2 regions of the Protofrankia sp. CiP1_Cm_nod3 genome follow, and region 1 is predicted to be linked to the other one. Evidence: riboswitches for the same ligand, from Rfam matches in the RefSeq annotation. Region 1 holds a riboswitch; the other holds the start of a gene.
The links. A riboswitch is a leader RNA that binds a small molecule or an ion and turns the genes downstream of it on or off. The one in region 1 is predicted to bind cobalamin.
Positions count from the first base shown of each region.

Region 2: linked by a shared signal. The riboswitch ahead of AC5LUJ_RS03740 (VWA domain-containing protein) and the one ahead of AC5LUJ_RS18915 (DUF7676 family protein) in region 1 are both predicted to bind cobalamin.

Region 1 covers NZ_CEVIVD010000122.1:795-9,075, reverse strand. Annotated here, with positions in the region: gene AC5LUJ_RS18925 (hypothetical protein) at 1-215, opposite strand, end outside; gene AC5LUJ_RS18920 (hypothetical protein) at 218-742, opposite strand; gene AC5LUJ_RS18915 (DUF7676 family protein) at 989-1,150, opposite strand; cobalamin riboswitch at 1,309-1,495, opposite strand; gene AC5LUJ_RS18910 (ArsR/SmtB family transcription factor) at 1,631-2,068, shown strand; gene AC5LUJ_RS18905 (superoxide dismutase) at 2,467-3,078, opposite strand; gene AC5LUJ_RS18900 (hypothetical protein) at 3,252-3,548, opposite strand; gene nicT (Nickel transporter NicT) at 4,018-5,163, shown strand; gene AC5LUJ_RS18890 (nuclear transport factor 2 family protein) at 5,723-6,697, shown strand; gene AC5LUJ_RS18885 (ATP-binding SpoIIE family protein phosphatase) at 6,951-8,281, opposite strand, start outside.
Region 2 covers NZ_CEVIVD010000009.1:6,537-10,475, forward strand. Annotated here, with positions in the region: gene AC5LUJ_RS03740 (VWA domain-containing protein) at 1-1,323, opposite strand, end outside; cobalamin riboswitch at 1,427-1,552, opposite strand; gene AC5LUJ_RS03745 (beta-ketoacyl synthase N-terminal-like domain-containing protein) at 1,766-3,037, opposite strand; gene AC5LUJ_RS03750 (beta-ketoacyl-[acyl-carrier-protein] synthase family protein) at 3,034-3,939, opposite strand, start outside.

The DNA of each region.
Region 1 (8,281 bases):
TGCAGGACCGGGTCGGCGGTGACGTGGGTGGCGGTCCAGACGGCCGCCGCCCACCCGATGATGAGGATCATCCCGGCCGCGAGGAAACGGGCCCACCGTGGCAGAACTCCGCCGTTGGGTGGGGAGGCCTGGGTGATGATCAGAGCCGGGACGGGTCGCGTGTCCGCGGCCAGGGAAATGAGCTGATCGGGAGCTGTCCCTCCACCATCGGTCATGATCAGTGCTTGAGCGTGACGTCGGTGAAGGTGGCAGTCGCGCCGCTGGCCAACGCTGGCGTATGACCTTCCTCACCGTGCTGGAAGAAGGTCGGTATCCCGACTGTCGCGCGCAGCGTGTAGCTGCCGTCCCGCGGGATTGTGAAGTTGTCCGTGTGGTGGAAGCACTCGGCGTAGCAGAAGTTGAGCGTCTTCTCGTCCACGGCCGTGCCCTTGTCGTCGACGACCGCGAGTGTGACCGGTGCGTTCGGCACGATCCGGCCGGTGGCCGCCTCGATGGGGATGATCTCGATGTGGTGTGTCTCGCCGGCGGCGGGCCTGCGGAGCACCTGTTGCCCGTCGTTGCCCTCATACCAGCTTTCGGTGGCCTCGACCACGCCCTCCGGCGCCGCGGTGGAGGCGGTCGAGGTGCTGGCCGGGTGTCCCGGGGATGTCGTCGTGGCGCCGGTCGTCGAGTCGTCGGAGCAGGCGGTGAGGCCGAGCGGCAGGGAGACGGGCAGCGCGAGAAGGGCTGTTCGCCGGGACACGCATCCTCCTTCAGGAAGGCTTAACTATTAAGTTAGGATAACCTAAATGAATCACGTTTCGTCAACTAAATAACTCTTTCCACCTATGGAAACACTCTCCGTGATAACTATGGGCTGATGGGAGGCCTCGGCTTCCCGGCGCACCGTCGACAAGGATGATCCGACAAGGATGATCCGAATCATGCCCGGGTGCTCATGGGCCTTGCGTGAGGCGGCGGACAGGCGTGGGAGAAGAAGGTGGGCCGGTCAGTCATGCCGGAAACCGGCGCCGGTGCGGTCGAGCGGGTCGGGCGGGAGCCCGAGGGAGGTGGCGCGCAGGTGCTCCCAGGCGGCCAGCCGACTGAAGTCGGGGACGGCGCGTATCTGCTGGCTGTCGGTGAGGAAGGGGCCGGGGAGCAGCACGGTCATCTGAAAATCTGACCGCCGCCGACGATATCGACCCTGCGCCCGCGGTCCGCCGGGAATCCTGACGGTACAGATTCTGGTAGTACAAGCTCCGGCAGCACACATGACGGCACGTGCGGGCACCACGTACACCGACCGCCTCTCCAGCACCTCGTGGAATGGGTCTTTCCGGTGCCGTGGCCGGTCTCCTGGCTGACGGGTCCGCGCCTCCGGCCGGCCTTCCCAGGCGTGTGACGCCCAGTGACCTCCGCTGCGCCGCGGACGAGGCCGAAGACTTCCCGATCACAGTGGCGAGGGCCGCGCCGGTACTCCACCGGCTTCCCGAACACCACGGCCGGATCAGGCTACCCATCCGGGCCGGACACCTACAAGGATTGACATCTGAGCAGATGGCCAACTATGCGGCAGGGCCGCGCAGGGGGCTGCTCCACGGGGGCTGCCCCACGCAGGGGTGAGGCGTGGGCGGCGGCCGTCGATGGGAGTATGCGATCCATGCACCGCATCGCGCCGGCCCGGCCGGCCAAGGTGATCGACGGCGACCGGGCCTGCGATGCCGCAGGCGCGGTGGCGGACCGGGGCCGCATCCAGCACTGGGCGGCACGGTTCGCGATACTCGCGGACCCGGGGCGCCTCGCGATCATGATCGCGGTCCGTCATGCCGGCCCGATCTCCGTCTCCGGCCCGGCGGCCGGAGTGGGCATGAACGACACAGCGGTCTCGCAGGCGTTACGCATTCTCCGTTACCACGCCGTGGTCTCCCCGCACCGGGACGGACGTGTCATCTGCTACACCCTCAGTGACAACAGCACTGTCGACCTGCTGGACGGCGTCCATCCCGCCCCCGTTCTCGCGCACAACGGCACCGCGCACCCGGACAGCTCCGAGGAGAAACCGCACCCGCCGGCGCCGGCGACGGGCTGAGTGTCTGTCGCGGTGAGCCTGCCGAGGTGAGACGTCATTTTTTCGGGGGTCTGCTCATCGTCCGCCGGTGACGTATTGTCGTCCACGCCACGGACCCGCTGATCTGGAAGACGGGTATCGGCAGCAGGACGGCCGACACCGCGCTGCCGGACAGCGGCACCGTGCGCGCGCACCAGAACCGCGCGAAGGCCGCGTCGCGGTACAGCGACGCGGCCTGGCGGTGGTGCGTTTTTCGCGGCCCTGGCCGCCTCCTCGGCCTCCCCGGGTTCCGCGGCCTCACCGGTACCGGTGGCGACAGGCGCCCGGCGGTACCGACGAGGTGGCCCCTGCGGTGGCCCGCGGCCCGGGACGCTGCCGGCCGGCAGCGATGGTCACCAGCCGGCCGGCCACGACCCGGGTCAGCCCTGGCGGGACTGCCGGGCCGCGGTGTGGCGGGCCGCGACGTCGGCCCAGTTGACGATGTTCCACAGGGCGGTGACGTAGTCGGCCTTGACGTTCTTGTACTGCAGGTAGAAGGCGTGCTCCCAGGCGTCGAAGACCAGCAGCGGGGTGCTGCCGACGCCGACGTTGCCCTGGTGGTCGTAGACCTGCTCGATCAGGAGCCGGTCGGCGACGGGCTCGTAGGACAGCACACCCCAGCCGGAGCCCTGGATCGTGCTGGTGGCGGCGGTGAGCTGGGCCTTGAACGCGTCGAACGAGCCGAAGTCGTTGGCCACGGCGTCGGCGAGGGCGCCGTCGGGCTTGTCACCGCCGTCGGGGGAGAGGTTCTGCCAGTAGAGCGAGTGCAGGACGTGGCCGGAGACGTTGAACGCGAGCGTCTTCTCCAGGCCGACGATGGCGGCGAAGTCGCCCTTGTCGCGGGCCTCGGCGAGCTTGTCGAGGGTGGTGTTGGCACCGGCGACGTAGGCGGCGTGGTGTTTGTCGTGATGCAGCTGAAGGATCTCGCCGCTGATCGACGGCTCGAGGGCGGCGTAGTCGTAGGGCAGGTCGGGCAGTGCGTAGGTCGCCACTGGCGTGGAGTCCTCTCATCACGGTGAGAAATGGGACAGGTACAGGACGGAACACGGCGGATCCGTTCCTGGCTCTTGGGGCGCGGCCTCTCGGGGCGTGGCACCGGATGGGCTCGGCCGGCCGCGACGCGCGTGCGCCAGGCCGCCGGTCAGGGCGGCGGTCAGGGCGGCGGTCAGGGCGGCGGCTCGGTGACGTAGGCCCGTTGGATCGCGGCGAGCACGTCGCGCGGCCCACTGTCCGGGCCGGCGCGTTCGGCCAGGTGGTCGAGGGTGATGCCGCACAGCGTGGACAGGCCGAGGACGAGTTCGGCCACGGCCGCCGCGGGGTCCGCGCGCTCGGCGCCGTCGGCCATGACCCGCTGGACGCTGGCCCAGAAGAAGCCGGGGTCGTCGGCCGAGTCGGTGTAGGCGGTCATGACCTCGATCGCCACCGGCAGGCATCCCCCGGGGCCGCTCCCGATGTCACGCATCGCTACTCCTTGTCGTCAGCGCCGTCTACAACGATGCCTGTCGCGGCGTCCACCGGCGTCGTCACGAACGCCATCGTGAAGTACTTGTAATAAGGCTGTAACTGTAGGCCGTCCACAGTCGAAAAATGTAACTATATGTTTATCTATAATTACTATTAGTGGTAATTTGTTATACGCGATGAGGTCCGGCCTGCTCGCCGAGTGTGTCTCCTTCTCGCGGCCGTGCCGGCGCTCCCATGGCCGCCTCTCGCTACGCTCCGCTTCTTCCCGCTCCGCTTCGTTCGGCTTCGCTTCGTTCGGTTTCGTTCCCGCGCGTCGCGCCGGTGGCGAGCGGCCGGGCGAGGGCGACAGTTTGCAATCTATTACTTCCTGCAAGTGTCTTGCAGGAAGTGGCGGAGATGGTTAGCGTCCGCAGGCGCACCCACCCCGTCGGCGCTGCCGGGGCCGTCCATCCGGGAAGGATTCCGTCATGGCCGCTCAGGTCGACACCCCGCGCGCGGCGCGGCTCACCCGCATCCGCCAGGCACTCGGCCCGCGGGAGTGGGCGAGCGTGGCCGGCATGGCCGGCGTCATCATCGGGCTGCACGTGACCGGCTGGTTCGCCCTGATCGCGATCATCGCTCCGCGGCACTACCACTTCGGCGCCGACGGCCAGGTGTTCGGCATCGGCCTCGGGGTCACCGCCTACACCCTGGGGCTGCGCCACGCCTTCGACGCCGACCACATCGCCGCGATCGACAACACCACCCGCAAGCTGATGACCGACGGCCAGCGGCCGCTGTCGGTCGGGTTCTTCTTCTCCCTCGGCCACTCCACGATCGTCTTCGCGCTGGCGTTCCTGTTCGGCATCGGGATACGTTCGCTGGCCGGGCAGGTCGAGGACGACGGCTCCACCCTGCACGCCGTCACCGGCTGGATCGGCACCACCGTCTCCGGCGGCTTCCTCTACCTCATCGCCGCGATCAACCTCGGCGTGCTGCTGGGGATCCTGGGGGTGTTCCGGGACATGCGGCACGGGCGCTACGACGAGGCCGCCCTCGAGGAGCAGCTGAACTCCCGCGGCCTGATGAACCGGCTGCTCGGCCGCGTCACCAGGGCGATCACCAGGCCGTGGCAGATGTACCCGCTGGGTGTCCTGTTCGGTCTCGGCTTCGACACCGCCACCGAGGTCGCGCTGTTGTTCCTGGCCGCCGGGGCGGCCGGGGCCGGGCTGCCCTGGTACGCCATCCTCGTGCTGCCGGTCCTGTTCGCCGCGGGCATGAGCCTGCTGGACACCATCGACGGGTCGTTCATGAACTTCGCCTACGGCTGGGCGTTCTCCAGGCCCGTCCGCAAGGTCTACTACAACATCATGATCACCGGGCTGTCGGTCGCGGTCGCCTTCCTCATCGGCACTGTGGAACTGCTCGGCATCCTCGCCGAGAAGGCAAGCCTCACCGGCGGTTTCTGGGACTGGGTCAGCGGCCTGGACCTCAACATCCTCGGCTACTTCGTCGTCGCCCTGTTCGCCCTGACCTGGGCGGCCGCGCTGCTGGTGTGGAAGTACGGGCGCATCGAGGAGAAGTGGTCCCCCAGCAGCCGCGAGCACACCCGACAGGCCGAGCCCGCGAGCTGACCTCGGCCGCGCGCCCGGCGCGGCCGCCGTTCCGGCAGTGGTCGATCATGTCCGCATCCGCGCACACGCCCGCCGGCGGGTGGACGGGGCGGGCGGACGGTGCGGGCGGGTCATCCCACAGCCGGACGGAGTTCATCCCAGAGGGTGATGCGGGCCACGTTCCCCCGGAATATCGTCCTCAGCTGTGTAAGGAATGATTTCGGCGAACGAGGATCTGTTCCATACGGGGCGAACGTGCGGGATACCGCGGGCGGACGGCGTGGAGGGCCTGGTGGTCGAGGCGTTTGTGGTCGTCGGTGTGACGCGACGGGCCCGGCTGGCGGACCCCTGTTCGTTCCGGCGGCCGGCCGGCGCGTACCGGCCCCGCCCGGAACGCGCCGGCCGGACACTGCCGGGCGCCGTGGTGGGCTGTTGTCGTCCGGCCCCGCGGGTGGGCTGAACATTTCCCGGGAAGGCCCGTCTCCCCGAGCGGGCCGGTATCTCCCGAGAAGGTCGATATTTCGAAGTTCCGAGTTTTTGTTCCGGCTCGTGAAGGCTCGCGCAAGGACAAGGAGAAGTCGTGGCGCACTACAATTTCGGGATCAAATGGCTGAAAGCGTTCCGGGAGAGCGCTGAGGCGGTCTGCAAGCTCTACGACGACGAGAACTTCGTCTTCGAGGACGTGATGCTCGACCAGCACAACATCAACAACAAGCCGGATCTGCATCGCCTTTTCGCCCCGTACGCGAACAAGGACCCGGAGAACGGCATTGGCATCCACAACTTCCGGATTCGCTCCTACATCGGCAACGAGCGGGTGGGCCTGCTCCGCTGGGAGTGGAGCCCCGAGCACGCCGCGGTCTTCCTCGGCCTGGACGTCGCGAACAAGCCGTTCGGCACCCAGGGCCACACCTTCCACATCTACAACGAGAAGGGCCTGATCGTCCGCGAGTCCTCCTGGTGGGACGCGTCCGCGGTGCTGCGCGCGGTCGGGCCCGTCAGCCCCACCAAGAGCCTGACCGGCACCAAGCCCACCACGGTGAAGGTCTCCACCGGCGCCCCCTTCACCCGGGCGGCCAGCGGCCTGGAGCACGCCCAGCGGTGGGCCGCCGCCCTCGGCGGGGACACGGCCGCCCTGGCCGACCTGTACGCCGACTACTTCACCCTCGAGTGGACCAAGGTCGACGACCACCTCGACGACACCGTCACCGACCGCGAGACCCTTGTGGAGCGGCTCGGCGGGATCGCCAGCGGGGAGAACGGCACCTACACCTTCACTCCCACCGCGTGGTTCGGCGGGCCCGGCGACAGCTACGGCCTCATCCACTGGAACGTCCGGATCGAGGGGGCCACGACCTACCGTGGCCTGCCCACCAGCGGCAAGACGCTGGAGACCCTCGGCTCGACGTTCCACCAGTTCGACTCCGAGGGAAAGATCATCCTTGAGTCGACCTACTGGGAGGACAACCGCGTCTTCGAGGCGCTCGGGGTGCCGGTCATCCGCCCGCACTACTGGGACGAGAACTTCGATCCGGCCAGCCTGCTGCCCGGATAGCACAGGGCCCGGGCACACACCCGGTCGCTGACGGCGACGGGATGCGAGCGGGACCTGCGGCGGCGGTGCCAGGCGAGGATTCGAGATCCGGTGACAGAGCCGGTCCGGGTACCTCCGCCACGGCCCGCCGCCTGTTCGCGTGCGCGCACCGTTCGCGGGCGGCGCGCCCGGGCGTCCCGCCCGGCGCCCTGTCCGGGCCCTGGCGGGCGGCGCCCGGGACGCCCTGTTCGCGCTCTCTTTGTACGTCAGGTATCTATTTGTACGTCGGGTGTGTCGGCTGCTCGGTCCAGATGGTCTTGCCCAGGCGGCTGTAGCGGCTGCCCCACCGCCGGGTCATCTGGGCCACCAGGAACAGGCCGCGGCCCCCCTCGTCGGTGCTGCGGGCATAGCACAGCCGTGGCTGGGTGAAGCTGGCGTCCGAGACCTCGCAGACGAGCAGGTCGTCGCGGATCAGCCGGACCCTGATCGGGCCCTGCGCGTACCGGATGGCGTTGGTGATCAGCTCGCTGATGACCAGTTCCGTGCTGAAGGACAGGGTGTCCAGGTCCCAGTCGGCCAGCTGCCGGGTCGTGAGGCCACGGACCTCGGAGACCACGGACGGGTCGGCGGGGAACTCCCACTCGACGACGGCCTCGGCCGTCACGGTGCGGGTGCGGGCGAGCAGGACGACGATGTCGTCCGCGGGCGGGGCCGAGGAGGTGTCGCCAAGGAGGGCCTGGCCGATGTCGTCCAGAGACCGGTCGCTCTCGCAGAGTGACTCCAGGTGTCCGTGGAGCCACTCCATCCCCTGGGTGACGTCGCGGTCGTACCGGTTGAGCAGGCCGTCGGTGTACAGGGCGAGGACGCTGCCGGGCGCCAGCGTGATCTCGGTGACCTCGAAGGGCATCCCGCCCACGCCGAGCGGCGGCCCGGGGGTGACGTCGACGAAGTCGACCTTGCCCTCCGGCGTCACCACGGCCGGCGGCGGATGCCCGGCGCTGGCGATCGCGCAGCGGCCGGAGACCGGGTCGTACACCGCGTAGACGCAGGTCGCGCCCACCGTGTCCCGCCGGGACGGGTCGGCCTCACTGGCGAGCCGCTGCACGAGGTCGTCGAGGTGGGCGAGCAGTTCGCCGGGCTCGAGGTCGAGATCGGCCAGGGTCTGCACGGCGGTACGCAGCCGTCCCATGGTGGCGCTCGCGGGCAGGCCGTGCCCGATGACGTCACCGACGACGAAGGCCACCCGCAGCGAGGACAGCGGGATGACGTCGTACCAGTCACCGCCCACCTGGCGCCCGCGGTCGGCCGGGACGTACCTGCCGGCGGTCTCGGCCGCGGTGGTGTCGGTCCTCGCCTGGGGCAGCAGGGCCCGCTGCAGCGCGATGGCCGCCCGGCGCTCGCGGGTGTACCGGCGGGCGTTGTCGATGCTCAGCTCGGCGCGGGAGACGATCTCCCGTAGCAGCTTGCGGTCGTCCCGGTTGAAGACCGGGGCCGAGCCGGTCCGCCACACGCTGACGATCCCGAACAGCAGGCCGCGGACGTACAGGGGCGCGCTCATCCCCGAATGCGCGTCCAGCGGGATCATCGCGTCCGTGAAATCGCTCG
Region 2 (3,939 bases), on a different contig from region 1:
GGGCTGCTCGTACCGGCTGTGCTCGGACGCGGTGGCCGGCCCGCCGGCGGGCCACGGTTCCGCGTCCGTCTCCGTCTGTTGCGTTTCCGCCCGGTGCAGGGGCTCCGATTCCGCCGGGCGCGGGGCCGGCAGGTCGCCGGCCGACGTGAACGGCGGCCCGGCACCGGTATTCTCGTCACTGTCGGTAGCGGCACCGCCGTTGCCGTGGCCGCCGGCGGATCCACCGCCGCCACCGCCGCCACTGCCTCCGCCGCCCCCGCCGCCGGCCGGTGGCGGTCCGTCAGGGTCGTCCGTGGGTGGCTCCCCGGTCTGTTCCAGGGCCTGTTCCAGAGCGTCGGCGAGGGTGTCCTCGTCCAGGCCGGGGGCGTCGAACGGGCCCCGGCGGCGCCGGTGTGGCAGGGCCAGGCGGGCGGCGCGGCGGATGTCGTCGGCGGTGACGCGCTCGCGGCCCTCCCAGGCGGCCAGCGCGATCGCGGTGCGGGCGGTGACCACGTCCGCGCGCATCCCGTCCACGTCGAAGGCGGCGCAGACCGCGGTGACCTGGCGCAACGCCGTCTCGGAGAGCTCCACGGCGGGCAGCCGGTCGCGGGCGGCGGCGATCCGGGCGGCGAGGGCGGCGTCCTGCTCCGCCCAGGCGGCGGCGAAGGCCCGCGGGCCGGCATCGTAGGCCAGCCGGCGGCGCACCACTTCGGCCCGCACCCGCGGGTCCCGGCTGGCGGCGACCTCGACGGTCAGCCCGAACCGGTCCAGCAGCTGCGGGCGCAGCTCACCCTCCTCCGGGTTCATCGTCCCGACCAGCAGGAACCGGGCGGCGTGGCGGACCGACACCCCGTCGCGTTCGACGTGGGCGACGCCGAGCGCGGCCGCGTCCAGCAGCAGGTCGACAAGATGATCGTGCAGGAGGTTGACCTCGTCGACGTAGAGCAGGCCGCGGTGGGCGGCGGCCAGCAGCCCGGGGCGCAGCGCCGTGACGCCTTCGGTGAGCGCCCGGTCGAGGTCGATCGCCCCGGTCACCCGGTCCTCCGAGGCGCCGACCGGCAGCTCCACCATCCGCGCCGCCCGGGTCACGGCGGGAGCCTCGGGTGGATGCGGGCCGTCCGGGCAGTCGGCGTCACCGGCGGCCGGGTCGCAGGCGAACCGGCAGCCGGCCACCACCGCCAGGGGCGGGAGCAGGGCGGTGAGCCCCCGTACCGCCGTCGACTTGGCGGTGCCCTTCTCCCCCCGGACGAGTACCCCGCCGATAGCCGGTGACACGGCGTTGAGGACGAGAGCGAGCCGCAGGTCGTCCATACCCACCACCGCGGACAGCGGGTAGGCCGTCATCGTGCTCCCGACCGTGCGCCGGGCACCGGCTGACGGGCGTGAACGGGCATGCCGCGGTCCTCCCTCGGGTTTCCTCGCCCTCGGTAACGGTGCGGACGGCCGAAGTATCCCGGCTCCCGGATCACCGCTCCCCCTCGGCCTTCCGGACGCCTACACGTCCGTGACACACGGTGAGGGTTCGCTCCCCGGTTACGGTGGCGGGACCGCGCCGGATTCCCACCGGCTTCCTCCACTGCCGTCGCCCACCCAGCATGGCACAACCCGCCACCACGCGGACCCCTTCACCCTGCCCGCACTCGCTTCAGGAGCACGCGGGCACCCGTGCCGCGCATGTCGGACGGGATGGCCGCGGGATGGGAGGCCGTCGGAGCTGAACCGCCGCGGCCGGTTGACCGCGGTCGCGATGTCGCCTCCCCCGCGACGTCGGTCACGGCGGTGTCGATCACGGAGTCGAGGTGAGGATGAGGCAGCTGTTGAACCCTCCGTAGCCGCGGGCGTTGATCATGATGACGTTCGTCGGCATTCCGCGTGGTTCTCCCGTGATCAGGTGCAGCCCGTATGCCGGGTCCGGATCGGTCAGGTTGCCCACCGGAGGGACCACGCCGTCCCGCATCGCCAGGAGCGCGGTCGCCACGTTGAGCGCCGGCGTCCCGGCGCACAGGCGCCCGACCAGGCTGTGCGGGGCCGTCACCGGCAGGTGGGCGAGGCGGTCACCGAAGACCTCGCCCAGGGCGCGTGCCTCCAGCAGGTCGTGCTCACGTGTTCCCATGCCGTCGGCGAAGACGACGTCGACGTTGCCGGGGGTCAGGCCGGCGTCGTCGAGCGCGCGTCGCATCGCCTGCACGAGGGGGTCCGGCCCGGGTGCCGGGCGCCGGTCGTGGTGGGCGTCGTGGGTGGCCGCGTAGCCGGCGATCCGTCCGTAGCCGCGGTGGCCGCGCTCGTGCGCCGCCGCGGCGTCCTCCACCACGAACAGGGCGCCGCCCTCGCCCGGCGCGTACCCGTCGGCATGCCGGGAGAAGGGCCGGTAGCCCTCCTCGGGACGGGTGCCCGCGGTCAGCATCCCGCTCGTGGCGTAGCAGGTCATCGCATACGGTGCGACCGCGGCCTCGGTGGCGCCCGCCACCACGGCGCGGGTCCCCCGCCGGATGGCCCGGCGGGCCTCGCCGAGGCAGTCCAGGCCGCCGGCCTCACCGGAGACGATCACTCCTGAGGGGCCTTTCAGCCCGTGGAGGATCGAGATCTGCCCGGTGCTGGCCGCGTAGAACCAGGCGATGGACTGGTAGGCCCCCACCGCCCGGCGGCCCTGGCTCCACAGCCGCCCGATTTCCCGCTGCCCGAACTCGTTGCCGCCGGAGCCGCTGGCCAGGATGGCCGCGGTGTCGTACGGATCGTGATCGGACGGCCGGTAGCCGGCGTCATCGAGGGCGAGGCCGGCGGCGGTCAGGGCCAGCCAGCTCCACCGGTCGGTCTGCACGATCAGCCGGGGGTCGAGATGATCCTCGGGCTGGAAGCCGTCCACCTCACCGGCCAGGACGGCGGCGGGCGCCGCGGTACCGGCCAGGACGGCGGCGGGCGTGGGGGTGGCGAAGCGGGTGACCGGGGCGACCTTGACCTCGCCGCGCAGCGTGGACGACCAGTGCGCCTCGGCCCCGATGCCGCTCGGTGCCACGACGCCGATACCGGTGATCACCGCGGACTGGCCCGGGGCGCTCACCGGGTCACCGTCGCGCGCTCGAGCAGGATCGCGGACTGGAAGCCGCCGAAACCGCTGCCGACCGACAGCGCCACGTCGATCCGCTGGTCACGGGCGGTCTTGGGCACGTAGTCCAGGTCACAGTCGGGGTCGCGGTTCTCCCAGTTGGCCGTCGGCGGCACCACGGAGTGCTCGATGGCCAGCGCGCAGGCGGCGCATTCGATCGCGCCGATGGCCCCGAGCGAGTGGCCGACCATGGACTTGATCGAGCTGACCGGTACCTGGTAGGCGTGCGATCCCAGGGAGCGTTTGAAGGCGGCCGTCTCGTGCCGGTCGTTCTGCTTGGTGCCCGACCCGTGGGCGTTGACGTAGCTGACCGCCGTGGCCGGGGTGCGGGCCTGCCGGAGCGCGCTGGTGATCGCTTCGGCCATCTCCACACCGTCCGGTCGCAGCCCGGTCATGTGGTAGGCGTTGGAGCGGGACGCGTAGCCGGTGACCTCGCAGTAGACGTGGGCGCCGCGGCGGCGGGCGTGCTCCCACTCCTCCAGGACGAGCACGGCGGCGCCTTCCCCCATCACGAACCCGTCCCGGGTGGCGTCGAACGGCCGGGAGGCGTGCTCCGGGTCGTCGTTGCGCGCTGAGGTCGCCCGGATCGCGTCGAAGCAGGCGATCGAGATCGGTGAGATCGGCGCGTCCGTGGCACCCGCGATGACCACGTCGGCCGCGCCGTCCTGGATGAGCTGGTGGCCCCGGCCGATCGCGTCGATCCCCGAGGTGCAGCCCGTCGACACCACCGCGGCGGGGCCGCGCGCGCCGAACCTGCGGGCCACCTCGCCGGCGAGGCTGCTGGGCACCAGGGCGTGGTAGAGGAAGGACGAGGCGTATGCCGGGTCCACCAGCCAGTCACGGCCGCTGTTGCTGAC